3 regions of the Rhodoferax sp. RT4P68 genome follow, and region 2 is predicted to be linked to each of the others. Evidence: riboswitches for the same ligand, from Rfam matches in the RefSeq annotation. Region 2 holds a riboswitch; each other region holds the start of a gene.

Region 1 (4,370 bases), on a different contig from region 2:
CAGCCGCAGGCAGGGCGACCAGCACAACGGCGCGTTGCAGGCCGCGGCGCACGAGCGAGCGCATCAGACGTTGGTGATGGACACAGCGCGCGTGTTCAGATAGGCCTCCATGGCTTCGGGGCCGCCCTCGGAGCCGTAGCCTGAGTCCTTGATGCCGCCGAACGGCATCTCGGCCGAGGGCGTGGCCGGCTGGTTGATCCACAGCATGCCGACCTCGACCCGTTGCGACAGCAAGTGTGCGTTCTTCAGCGAGCGCGTGAACGCGTAGCCGGCCAGACCGAACGGCAGGCGGTTGGCCTCCAGGATCGCGTCTTCCAGCTTGTCGAACGGGCGCACGGCGGCCATGGGGCCGAAGGGCTCGTCGTTGAACACCTTGGCCGACAGCGGCACATCGGTCAGCACCGTGGGCTGCCAGAAATAGCCGGCGTCGCCGATGCGCTCGCCGCCCAGCGCCAGCGTGGCGCCTTGCTTCACGGCATCCTGCGTGAACTCGGCCATGGCCGTCAGGCGGCGGGGGTTGGCCAGCGGGCCCATCTGCGTGCCTTCGGTCATGCCGTCGCCCACCTTCAGGCCGCGCGCATAGGTGGTGAGCGCCGTGGCGAATTCCTTTTGCACGCTGCTGTGCACCAGGAAGCGCGTGGGCGAGATGCAGACCTGGCCGGCGTTGCGGAACTTGGCGCCGCCGGCGGACTTGACGGCCAGCGCGATGTCGGCGTCTTCGCAGACGATCACCGGCGCGTGGCCACCCAGCTCCATCGTCACGCGCTTCATGTGCTGGCCGGCCAAGGCGGCCAGCTGCTTGCCCACCGGCGTGGAGCCGGTGAACGTGACCTTGCGGATGATGGGGTGCGGGATCAGGTAGTTGGAGATCTCGGCCGGGTTGCCGTAGACCAGGCCGATCACGCCGGCCGGCATGCCGGCGTCGGCGAACGCGCGGATCAGCGCGGCCGGGCCGGCGGGGGTTTCTTCGGGCGCCTTGATCAGCATGGAGCAGCCGGTGGCCAGCGCGGCCGACAGCTTGCGCACCACCTGGTTGATCGGGAAGTTCCAGGGCGTGAACGCCGCCACCGGGCCGACCGGGTCTTTCACCACCAGCTGGCGCACTGCCAGGTTGCCGCGCGAGGGCACGATGCGGCCATACACGCGCAGGCCTTCGTCGGCGAACCATTCGATGATGTCGGCCGAGGCCATGGCCTCGCCCTTGGCTTCGGCCAGGGGCTTGCCGTTCTCTTGCGTCAGCACGGCGCCGATGTCACCGGCGCGCTCACGCATCAACGCGGCGGCACGGCGCATGGTCTTGGCGCGCTCGATGGCGGGCATGTCGCGCCAGACTTCGAAGCCTTTTTGCGCCGCCGCCAGTGCGCGGTCCAGGTCTGGGATACCGGCATGCGCGACGCGGCCGATTTCCTTGCCCGTGGCCGGGTTGTGCACGGCCAGGCTGCGGCCGTCGGCGGCGTCCTGCCACTCGCCGGCAATAAAAAGTTGGGTGCTGGGGTAGGTCATGGAAAGCTCCTGGAGGGGGAGGCCGCGGCGCGTGGCCCGGCCTCGGGCAAGTCGGAAAGCGGGCATTGTCCACGGTTCGCGCACCGGGCAGCAGCGCGGGCTGAGCCGGCCGGCACACCGCGCCGGCATGGCGAGCACCGGGCAGGCGAGCCGGTCAGGCGACCGGAGCCGCCACGCAGTGACCCCGCACACGCGCCAGGCGCCGCATCAGGCCGTCGATGGCGGCCGGGTCCGGGTCGGGCTCGCACTGCAGATCGAACAGGCGCTCGCGCAGCTGGCGGATCGCATGCAGCTGACGGCGCGCACCGGGCGGCAGGGCCTGCGGTGGCGAGGGTGCGAGCTCAGGTGGCATGTGCATGGTGAAGGGCCGACGTGGTATGGGGCCAGCCGATCTTCTGCGCGACACCCTGCGGGCCGTGTGGGATTGCGGGGAGACGCCTCGTAGGCGAGGGCCGACACGCAATGCACGTCAGCGCCACGCCGGCGCAGCGACCTGTCCGAAGGCAAGACCTACCGGGCTGGAGGCCGACGCCTGGCGGCCGCTGTGCCGTGCCTGCGCTGGTTCGTCGCGCTGCACGCGCGGTGTGCGCGGCGTGGCTTGGTCGGAGCTGAGCTGGCCGAAGCGCTTGACGAGGGGCTGCGTGGTCGAGTGCACGCTGCAGCCCACGTCCTGGAAGGTCACGTGGCCATCGGGCGCCACGCACTTGACGACGGCAAAGGCAGCTGTCCACGGTGCCGCCAGCAGGCTGGTCGCCAGGGCCGCGCGCAGCAGCAGGCGGTGGGGAGCGAAGTCAGTGCAATGCATGTCGGTTCCTCAAGCGGCTCACCACGGCGGCGGGCAGGGAACGCGGCGAGGGGCGGCGCAGGCCGGCATGGCGCGGGAACCGCGAGGCACCACAGTGCAGCCGCCATGCGGCAGCGCTCTGGGAGATCAGCGGTCCCGCTGCCCTAGCGCCGGCGTGAGCCGACACCTTAGACCGGTGACTTTGCGACCCCGGCTTTCGCGCGGGTGTGCCGTTGGTGATGGAGCCATCTTAGCCAACTGGATGAAATATGAAACAATTTGTCTCTACACAAGTCTGTTTGCCGCGCGAACTGCCAAAAACCGCACGCTGGTGGCGACGCGACAATTGGAGCGTCCCACCCCCCTTCCCGCGCGCAAGGAGCTGAACCCGTGCCTCACCTCGTCGTTCTGTACAGCCCGAATCTCGAGTCCGAAACCGACATGGATGCCCTGTGCCACGCGTTGTCGGCCACCATGCTGGCCCAGCGCGATGCAGCGGGCGGGCAACTGTTCCCAACCGGGGGCACGCGCGTGCTGGCGTTCGCGGCCACGCACCATGTCGTGGCCGACGGCCAGGGCGACTACGCCTTCGTCTACCTGAACCTGCGCATGGCCAAGGGCCGGCCGGCTGACATCCAGCAGGCTGCCGGCGAGGCGCTGCTGGCCACCGTGCGCGCGCACTTCGCACCGATCTTCGGCGAGCGGCACCTGGGCGTGACGCTGCAAATCGACGAGGGGCACGAGGTGTTCGACGGCAAGCACAGCAACCTGCACCCGCTGTTCGGCCGGCCAGCCGGCTGAATTTCCATCCCCACTCCCGGAGACACCGCATGCAGACCCCTCAGAACCGTTTCAAGCAGGCCCTGGGCCAGCGCCAGCCTCAGATCGGGTTGTGGATGAACCTGGCCGACCCCTACGCCGCCGAGATCTGCGCCTGCGCCGGCTTCGACTGGTTGCTGATCGACGGGGAGCATTCGCCCAACGACCTGCGCAGCACGCTGGGTGCGCTGCAGGCCATCGCGCCCTATCCCACGCAACCGGTGGTGCGCATCCCCATGGGCCATGGCCATGTGGGCCAGGCGCTGATCAAGCAGAACCTGGACATTGGCGCCCAGACGCTGCTGGTGCCCATGGTCGACACGGCCGAGCAGGCCGCCACCCTGGTGCAGAGCATGCGCTACCCGCCGCTGGGCGTGCGTGGCATGGGCGGGGCGCGCGCCTCGCACTGGGGCCACAACCCGCGTTATGCCGCCGAGGCCAACGACCAGGTCTGCCTGCTGGTGCAGGCCGAGAGCACCACCGCGCTGGAGAACCTGGACGCCATCGCCGCCACCGAGGGCGTGGACGGCGTCTTCATCGGCCCGGCCGACCTGTCCGCCTCGATGGGCCACGTGGGCAACCCCGGCCACCCGCAGGTGCAGGCCGCCATCGCCGACGCCATCGCCCGCATCCTGAAAGCCGGCAAGGCGCCCGGCATCCTGTCGCCGGACGAAGAGCTGTCACGCGGCTACCTGGCCCAGGGTGCGCTGTTCGTGGCGGTGGGGCTGGACACCAACCTGCTGGTGCGCCACACGGCAGCGCTGGCGGCGCGCTTCAAGTCGGCCGTGTCGGCGCCTGCGGCCAGCACCACTTATTGAGCGCCGCAGCGCGCGCGATCGACCGCAAAGTCGCTTGCGGCTGGCCGAGGCGCGGATGCCGAAGGTAAACACGGGTATCCGATGCACGGATCGGCTGGAAGAATAGCGCGCCTTTTCGACGGCCCCGGCCGCCGGCACCCCCTTGACACTCAGGAGTTCGACATGACCATCCACCGCCGCCAAATTCTCCAGTCCGCCGGCGCTTCCGCGCTGCTCGCCACGCTGGGCCAGCATGCGCTGGCGCAGAACCAGCCCGAGCTGCTGCGCATCATCACCGGCTTCGCCGCAGGCGGCACCTCGGACACCACCTGCCGCCGTGTCGCCACGCAGTTGGCGCCGTCCTATGCCAAATCGGCCGTGGTGGAGAACCGCACCGGCGCCGGCGGGCAGATCGCGATCCAGTTCGTCAAGGCCGCCACGCCGGACGGCACGACGATGCTGCAGAC
Region 2 (4,370 bases):
CGAGTTCGGCGATATGGGCGTGGTGCACCGGCCCGGCAGCGCGCGAGTAGAGCGCGCTTGCGGTGCGCGTGACGGTGTGAAGCCCGAAGTCGGCGAGAAACGCGGCCATGCGGTCCAGGTCGGTGACCTGGTAGCGCACGAAGGCAATGTCCTGAATGGGGCTCATGGCGAGGCTCCTTGGGGTGAGATGGGCTTGACGGCGTCCCGGTCGAACCGTCATGTCCGTAGATTACGCCACGAATCATGGAGTTTCAGTAGGGAAATCCATGAACGTGATGAACATCTATTAACAATTGAATTATCGATATTTTGTGCGACTATCCTTGGTATCCATGGACCGAAGCATCTCTTCCGCTCGCAGCCTCACGTCGCAGGCCTTCGAACGGCTTCGCCACGACATCCTGCAAGGCCGCCTCGCACCCTCGGAGCGGCTGCGCATCCAGGCGCTCAGCAAGCGCTATGAGATCGGCGCGACCGCCATCCGGGAGGCGTTGTCGCGGTTGGTGACCGACGGACTTGTCGAATCCGAGGATCAACGCGGCTTCAACGTGGCACCGGTGTCGGCAGAGGAGCTGCTGGACCTGACGCGCACACGCATCCAGGTGGAGCAGATGGCCTTGCGGATGGCGGTCGCCCACGGGGACCTGGAGTGGGAGACGCAGGTGCTGAGCTGCTTTCACCGGCTTTCTCGGCTCGAGAGCCAGCCGTGGTCCGAAGAACTGTTGGCGAGCTGGGCCGTTGCGCACCGGCAGTTCCATGAGGCCCTGGTCAAGGGCTGCGGGTCGCCATGGACCCTGCGGCTGTGCCGGCTGCTCTATGACAAGTCCGAGCGCTACCGCAACCTGTCTGCGGCCGAGGGCAAGGAGCGTGGGCGCGACATCACGAAGGAGCACAAGGAACTCGCCGACGCGGCGCTGGCACGCGACGCCGACGCCCTCTGCCGGGCGATCGAGGCGCACTTCGTTCTGACGACGAGGCTCATCGTCGACGGTGACGCGCAGCCGCGCGCCATCCATCGCAGGAAGTCGCCCGGGGCGAATCCACCTGCCTGACGTCCCGCCCCCCCTTGAGTCCCTTTTCCCTCGCACTGAGCGAGTGCGTTCACGCGCCTGAGCCGCAGCGAAAGCGGTGCTTTGACGTGCGCTTCGCCGTCCAACACCCAAGGTAGGAGCCGTGTGCGGCAATCCTGCACGCACGGATCTGTGCGGGGGCTCGCGCAATATGGCGGCCCCACTGCGGTTGTTTCACCCGCCCGGCACAGGCTCAATTCAGTGATGTCAGAATTCCTGAACCAATAGTTTGAGAGATTCAACCGGCCTGCACGTGATCAGCGGACGACACCCATGCGCTTCGAACTCAGCTGGAGCGCTCCATGACCCTTTCGCGCTGCGGTTCACAGCCGCATGCGTGTGCTGCCGTACAGACACACCGACGCTTGCGCGCCCAAGCTTGACTTGATGCCACGCGTTCCATCTGCCGCACCATCCGCCGACTGCGAGCCTGAGGCCGCGGTCGTCCTTGTCGTCGATGACGACGCGTTCATGCGCGCGCTGCTGTGCCGTGTGTTGTCCAACGCCGGTATGCGCGTGGCGAGCTTCGGGTCTGCGGCCGAGTTTTTGAAAGACGCCGACCTGGAGACGGCCTGTGTGCTGCTGCTCGACCTCAGGATGCCCGGGATGTCCGGGCTGGAGCTCCATCAGTTGCTGCAGCGGCGTGGCGTCGATCTGCCAGTGCTGTTCATCAGCGGTGCGGCCGACCTGGCAACCGCCGTGACGGCCATGCGCAATGGCGCTGCCGACTTCATCGAGAAGCCGTTTCAGGATACCTCGCTGGTCGAGCGCGTGCGCCGCGCCGTCGCCCAGCACGCCGATCGCGTGGCCACGTCCAGGCCGCTGGCTGACCCGCAAGTGATGGCCCGATTCGAGACGCTGACGCTGCGCGAACGTGAGGTTTTCGAACTGCTGGTGACCGGCATGAGCAGCAAGTTGATCGCCCGCGAACTGGGTGGCAGCTTCCGCACGATCGAGATCCACCGGGCACAGATCATGCGCAAGATGGCGGCACGTCATTTGCCCGATCTCGTGCGCATGAGCATCGAATCCATGCCACCTCGCGAGGTGCAGGCGCCCACGGGCGTCGACAGCACTGGGTAGACGGGTGACGGGGCGCGACGCTCCGTGTGCCTACGTATGGCGCCCGTCGTGGGCGTTCCCTAAAGTCCGCATCGAGAACCCCGTGACGCAGCGCAAAACCTTCTGGTCGGCACTGCGGGATCGGAGTTCGAGGTCTGCGCTTTCTCCCACGGGAAGCGCCGTCTCAGAAAAAGGGCATACCCGCCGGAAACGCGGGGACGCAAAGTCACCGGTCTAAGGGGCACACCGCCCTATGGCAGCGGGACTGCCTGGGCGGTCGATGTCATGCATTTGCGACGTGTCGCAAGCACGGCACCAGCAGCCTGTGGGGGGCTGGTCGCTGCGACCTGCTTCCACCTTCTTCCGAGCGCCGCCCGGCCATTGTGGATTGGTGCCTTCTCCTGGAGTCCATTCATGTTCACAAAGCAAGTTTGCGCACGTGCTGCGCTCGCGCTGGCCTCGCTCGTCGTGTGCGGCGCGACGTCCGCCGCCCAAAGCGATAGCGTTCTCGCGCTTGACGCGACGCTGACGTCGGCGTGTGCCGTCTCCGGTGCCGCGACGATCAGCTTCGGGAGCTTTTCGACCCTGGAGGCGGCGGACCGCACGGCCGACAGCGGCTCGACATTCACCGTGGCGTGCTCGGTCGACATGGAACCTGCGATCTTTGCGGCGGGCACGCGCACCGTCATCAATGGCGCCAACACGCTGCCCTTCAACCTCAGCTTGACCAGCGGGGCTGCGGCCGATGACCTGCCCGCCACACTCGCCCTGGCAGCACCCCTGACGCTGGTGCAGGACGGCACGGTGAAGGTCGTGACCCTGTACGCACGGCTGGCCAAGGCGAACTTCGGCGCGCTGCCCGCTGGTGCCTATGCCAACGGCAGCGCGGTGACCGTGTCGGTCGTGTACTAGACACGCCATGCGGCTGCAAGGGATCACGTCCGCAGTCGCATCGGTGGGCCTGGGCGTGGGGGCGGTGCTGGGCCTTGTCGGCGCCCCGGCGCATGCCTTGACGATCTCGCCGGTGCTGGTGGAGCTGTCCCCCGCGCGGCGGGTCGCCTCGATCACCATCACCAATCCCGGCGACCGCCCGCTCACCTTCCAGACGCAAGTGCGCGCCTGGAGCCAGCCCGACGGTGCCGACGTCTACGCCGACTCCGCCCAACTGCTGGTCGTGCCGCCCATTGCCGAGATTGCGGCGGGTGGCAGCCAGATCTTCCGGGTGACGACGCGCACCCGGCCGAGTGCCGATGAGCACGCCTACCGTCTGATCTTCGAAGACGTGAGCGAACTCGCTGCGCCGGCGCCGGCCCAAACCGCGATCAGCGTTCGCGTCAACCACGACCTGCCCGTCTTCTTCGCCGCAGCGGGCCCGTTGCGTCTGCAAGCCCGGCTGGGCCCGTGCGCAGATGCCGCCGTGCTGCCCGCCACGACCGGGTGCGTGCGACTCGACAACGCCGGCAGCCGCTACGTGCGGGTGAAGTCACTGACGCTGGAAGGCGCCCACTGGCGCAAGGAGATGCGCCTGGGCACCCGCGTGCTGGCGGGCGCCTGGCGGCAATGGACCTTCGACCGCCCTGCCCAGGTGAAAGGCCCGCTGCGCGTGACAGCCGACACCTCGGACGGGCCGGTGACCTTCGAGTGGCCCCACCCGCCGCCCTGAAACGCAGACGCCATGGCACCACGTGCCCGCCTCGTCTGCCCGGGCCCTGCATGTGATGCCGGGCCATCAGCACGCCGGCTGGTGGCCGTGTGCGCCAGCCTGCTCGTGACGCTGGCGGCAGCTTCGCAGGCGCAGTCGAACGTGGAGGCGCTGCTGCTGGATGTGCGCGTCAACGGCAGGGCGCTGGCCGGCATCGTCCAGGCGGAGCGGCTGGCCGATGGGCGGCTGGCGCTGCCGACGGACCTGTGGGCACAAGCGCGGCTGCAGCCCGCAGGCGCGCCCGTGACGCTGCTGGACGGCACGCAAGGCTACGTTCTCGACGCCGTGCCCGGCATCGCCTACAGGATCGACCGCAGCCGCCTGGCGCTGGACATCAGCGCGCCCGCTGCGGCCTTCGATGCGACCGCGCTGTCCCTGCGTGGCGCGCGGGCCGCGGCCCAGCTGCCGCCGCCCGGCGTCTATGTCAACTACGACTTCACGGCGACACGCGACGGGCGCCAGTCGACGCAGTACGGCGCGCTCATCGAAGGCGTGGGTTTCGGCAGCTGGGGCGCAGTGGTGGCCAGCGGGGTCGT
Region 3 (4,370 bases), on a different contig from region 2:
ACGGCGGTCAACGGCGCCTTCGTCCCACGCGCGTTGCGTACGCAGCGCACCCTGCACGACGGTGATGCCATCGTGCTGTTTCAACCCATCGTCGGCGGCTGATCTTCCATGCACACACCTTCATTCGAACCAGACCACTGGCAGGTTGCCGGTGTGCCGCTCACCAGCCGCTTTCTGCTCGGCACGGCCGGCTACCCATCGCCCCACATCCTGGGCCAGGCGATTGCGGCTGCCGGCACGCAGGTGGTCACGGTCGGCCTCAAGCGCGCGCTGGCCGCAGGGGGTGACAACGGCTTCGTCGCCATCGTGCGCGAAGCCGTGCGCGGGCAGGGCGCCCGCCTGCTGCCCAACACCGCCGGGTGCCGCAGCGCGCGCGAGGCGGTGCAGCTGGCACACATGGCGCGCGAGCTGTACGACACGCCCTGGGTCAAGCTCGAAGTGGTGGGCGACGAGCACACGCTGCAGCCCGACCCGTTCGAGCTGCTGGCGGCAGCGCAGCAGCTGGCGCGCGACGGCTTTGTCGTCTGGCCCTATGGCACCGACGACCTGGTGCTGTGCCGCCGCCTGCTGGATGCCGGCTGCCCGGTGCTGATGCCCTGGGGCGCGCCCATCGGCTCGGGCCAGGGCCTGCTGAACCCGTTCGCACTGCGCACCCTGCGCGAGCGCCTGCCGGATGCGACGCTGATCGTCGATGCCGGCCTGGGCGCGCCGTCCCATGCGGCGCAGGCGATGGAGCTGGGGTTCGACGCCGTGTTGCTGAACTCGGCCGTGGCGCAGGCGCGCGACCCGGTGCGCATGGCGCTGGCGTTTGCCGATGCCGTGCGCGCTGGCCGGGGTGCCTGGCATGCGGGCGTGATGGCGCGGCAGGATTTCGCCGTGCCCAGCACGCCGGTGGCCGGCATGCCGTTGCTGCTGGACGGCGCGCCTGCCGTGCCCCTGGCGGCGGCTGCGCGGGCGTGGCCATGAAGGCGGTCGTCTGGTGCATTGCCGGCACCGACAGCAGCGGCGGCGCCGGGCTGGCGGCCGACCAGCGCGCGGTCGAGGCCTTCGAGGGCGTGCACTTCTGCGGCATCGTCGCGGCCGTGACGGCGCAGAACTCATGCGCTGTCACGCAGGTGGCGCCGCTGCCGGTCGCGCTGCTGGACGCCCAACTGCAGGCGCTGGCGCAGGACATGCCGCCCACCGTGCTGAAGACCGGCCTGCTGGGCGGGCCGGAGCAGGTGCGATGCGTGGCCCACTGGGTCGACCGCTTGCGCGCCGAGCGGCCCGGGACCGCGCTGGTGGTCGACCCGGTGCTGGCCGCCAGCAGCGGCGCGGCATTCGCAGACGAGGGCACGCGCGCGGCCTACCGCGAATGGCTGCTGCCGCGCGCCACGCTCCTCACGCCGAACCAGCACGAAGCCCGCCTGCTGCTCGGTGGCCAGCGCCGGGCCGGGCCGGATGTGCCCGCGCTCGGCCGTGCGCTGCGCCTGGCCGGCGCCCAGGCCGTCTGCGTGACCGGCGGCGACGCCGACCACGGGCCCGGCGGCCTGGTGCTGGACTGGCTGGACAGCGCCCACGCCCAAGGCTGGCTGGCGCTGCCGCGTATCGACACGCGCCACACGCACGGCACCGGCTGCACCTTCGCCAGCAGTGCGGCCGCGGCGCTGGCGCTGGGCTTTGTGCCGGCCGATGCGGTGGTGCTGGCCAAGATGGCCACGGCGCAGGCCTTGCGCCATGGCCATGCCGCCGGTGCCGGGGCGGGGCAGGTGGGCAGTGCGCGCGGTTTCCATGCCACGCCTGCGCTGCTGCCCCAGATGAGCTGGAGCGAAGCGCCGGCCTTCGCGCCGATGCCATCGGACCCGGTGCGGCCGCACGCGCCGCTGGGCCTGTACGCCATCGTGGACAGTGCCGAGCGTGCGCACGCCGTACTGGCCGCCGGCGTGCGTACGCTGCAGCTGCGCATCAAGACGCCCGACCACCCCGACGCCGACTGGTCGGCGTGCCTGCACCAGGCCGTGCGCGCCACGGCACAGGCGTGCCGCGCGGCGGGCGCGCGCCTGTTCGTCAACGACCACTGGGTGCTGGCCATCGAGGTCGGTGCCGATGGCGTGCATCTGGGGCAGGAAGACCTGCTCGCGCTGGGCGACGATGCCCGCGCCTGGCTGGTGGCCAGTGGGCTGGCGCTGGGCGTCAGCTCGCACAGCCTGTGGGAGCTGGCCCGCGCGCGTGCGCTGGCGCCTGCCTACATCGCCTGCGGCCCGGTCTGGCCGACGCTGACCAAGGCCATGCCATGGCTGGCGCAGGGGCTGGACAACCTGCGCTGGTGGTGCGCCATGGCCGGTGCACCGGTGGTGGCCATCGGCGGCGTGCTCTCGCCCGGGCAGATCACGCAGGCCGCAGACTGCGGCGCCGACGGCGTCTGCGTGGTGCGCATGCTGGGGCCGCAGCCGGGTGTGACGGTGCCGCAGATGCAGGCGGCACTGGCCGAGGCGCAGCGGCCGGCGCACGCGATGGACGGCTGGCCGCACCCCAGCCTGTATGGCGGTGCGATCGCTCGAAGTGAGGGTTGATTCGATCGCTTATCTTTGCCAATGGTGCGACGAATTAGGTTCGAATGCAGAGCGACTGTTAGACTCATCACCGGCAAACGCAATGTGAGTTGCGCACGCAAAGCCACAGGCCCCAGCTCGACGCACATCGCACGAGGGGGCAGCTGGGTTGCATCTGTTGGGCATTGCCCCTTCAGTCCCGTTGCGCTTCGCCGTTGCTTTGCCACAGCACTGCCACGTTTCGAAGACCACCGGGAGGCCCCATGCTTGTTCCTATCCACACCGTTCCGCGCGCCACGGCTGCGCAGCTGCACAGCGCTGCGCGGGGGACGTCGACATGAGTGCACTGCGCAACCTGCGCATCGGCGCGCGGCTGAATCTCGCGTTCGGCGTCATCTTGCTGATCGTCGCGACCAGTGCGGCCGTGGGGGTCTGGCGCTTGCAGACGCTGTCCGGCATGACGAACCAGCTGGCCACGGTGGACAACGAGAAGAACCAGGTGGCGGTGCGCTGGCGCCAGACGATCGACTTGAACTGGGTACGCACGCAGGCCGTGCTGCTGGATGCGGACACCCGCCGCATCCCGATGTGGCAGGCCGAAATGGACAAAACCTCGGAAACGACCATGGCGTCGCGCAAGCGGCTGCATGAGCTGGTGGATACGGACATCGGCAAAGCGCTGCTCGCCGACATCGATGCCAAGCGCGAGGCCTACCGCACGCCGCGGGCCGCCATCTTCAAGCGCAAGCTGGCCGGCGAGGATGTGACGCAGGAGTTGGAAAGTACGCTCAAGCCGCTGGCCGCCAGCTACAGCGCCAGTATCCGCACGCTGGAGGAGCGCCAGCAGGCGCTGTACGACGCATCACTGCGCGGCGCCGAGGAGGGCGCGGCGATGGGCACCACGGTGCTCGTGGTCTGCGGCGTTGCCGCCGTGCTGCTGGGCGCATTGTTCGCATGGGTGATCTCGCGCTCCATCACCGCACCGCTGGCCCAGGCGAGTGCGGTGGCGCGGCGCATCGCCGATGGCGACCTGACCGAGACCGTGGCGGCGCATGGCCGCGACGAGGCCGCCGAGCTGATGACGGCGCTGCGCGACATGCAGCAGCAGTTGGGCTCGGTGGTGTCCGGCGTGCGCCACAGCGCAGACGGCGTGGCCACGGCCAGTGCGGAGATTGCACAGGGCAACAACGACCTGTCGGCCCGCACGGAGCAGCAGGCCTCGGCACTGGAGGAGACGGCCGCATCCATGGAGCAGCTCAGCTCCACGGTGCGCCAGAACGCCGACAACGCACGTCAGGCCAAGAGCCTGGCGGTCAGTGCCTCCACCGTGGCGCAGCAGGGCGGCCAGGTGGTGGCGCGCGTGGTCGACACCATGAAGGGCATCAACGACAGCTCGGGCAAGATTGCCAACATCATCGGCGTGATCGACAGCATCGCTTTCCAGACCAACATCCTCGCGTTGAATGCGGCCGTGGAAGCTGCCCGCGCGGGCGAACAGGGTCGCGGCTTTGCGGTGGTGGCGACCGAGGTGCGCAGCCTGGCCGGCCGCTCGGCCGAGGCCGCCCGCGAGATCAAGTCGCTGATCGGCGCCAGCGTGGAACGTGTGCAACAGGGCACGACGCTGGTGGGCGAGGCCGGTGCGACGATGACCGAGGTGGTCAGCGCCATCCAGCGCGTGAGCGATCTGGTCGGCGAAATCAGCGCGGCCAGTGCCGAGCAGAGTTCGGGCGTCTCGCAGATCGGCGAGGCCATCACGCAGATGGACCAGGCAACGCAGCAGAACGCCGCGCTGGTGGAGCAATCAGCTGCCGCTGCGGACAGCCTGCGCGGCCAGGCGGG

The links. Region 2 has a riboswitch for cyclic di-GMP ahead of AC099J_RS04370 (spore coat protein U domain-containing protein). Riboswitches for the same ligand answer to the same signal wherever they lie in the genome.
Region 1: linked by a shared signal. The riboswitch ahead of AC099J_RS14120 (hypothetical protein) and the one ahead of AC099J_RS04370 (spore coat protein U domain-containing protein) in region 2 are both predicted to bind cyclic di-GMP.
Region 3: linked by a shared signal. The riboswitch ahead of AC099J_RS14370 (methyl-accepting chemotaxis protein) and the one ahead of AC099J_RS04370 (spore coat protein U domain-containing protein) in region 2 are both predicted to bind cyclic di-GMP.

The regions. Positions count from the first base shown of each region.
Region 1 covers NZ_JBWMBB010000005.1:451,374-455,743, reverse strand. Annotated here, with positions in the region: gene AC099J_RS14135 (MipA/OmpV family protein) at 1-64, opposite strand, end outside; gene AC099J_RS14130 (NAD-dependent succinate-semialdehyde dehydrogenase) at 64-1,503, opposite strand; gene AC099J_RS14125 (hypothetical protein) at 1,658-1,861, opposite strand; gene AC099J_RS14120 (hypothetical protein) at 1,973-2,308, opposite strand; cyclic di-GMP riboswitch class I at 2,434-2,529, opposite strand; gene AC099J_RS14115 (5-carboxymethyl-2-hydroxymuconate isomerase) at 2,678-3,088, shown strand; gene AC099J_RS14110 (aldolase/citrate lyase family protein) at 3,118-3,924, shown strand; gene AC099J_RS14105 (Bug family tripartite tricarboxylate transporter substrate binding protein) at 4,087-4,370, shown strand, end outside.
Region 2 covers NZ_JBWMBB010000002.1:187,198-191,567, forward strand. Annotated here, with positions in the region: gene AC099J_RS04355 (VOC family protein) at 1-166, opposite strand, end outside; gene AC099J_RS04360 (FCD domain-containing protein) at 333-1,052, shown strand; gene AC099J_RS04365 (response regulator transcription factor) at 1,458-2,153, shown strand; cyclic di-GMP riboswitch class I at 2,317-2,405, shown strand; gene AC099J_RS04370 (spore coat protein U domain-containing protein) at 2,547-3,044, shown strand; gene AC099J_RS04375 (fimbrial biogenesis chaperone) at 3,052-3,795, shown strand; gene AC099J_RS04380 (fimbria/pilus outer membrane usher protein) at 3,808-4,370, shown strand, end outside.
Region 3 covers NZ_JBWMBB010000006.1:15,292-19,661, forward strand. Annotated here, with positions in the region: gene thiS (sulfur carrier protein ThiS) at 1-102, shown strand, start outside; gene AC099J_RS14360 (thiazole synthase) at 109-966, shown strand; gene AC099J_RS14365 (bifunctional hydroxymethylpyrimidine kinase/phosphomethylpyrimidine kinase) at 963-2,552, shown strand; cyclic di-GMP riboswitch class I at 2,615-2,708, shown strand; gene AC099J_RS14370 (methyl-accepting chemotaxis protein) at 2,869-4,370, shown strand, end outside.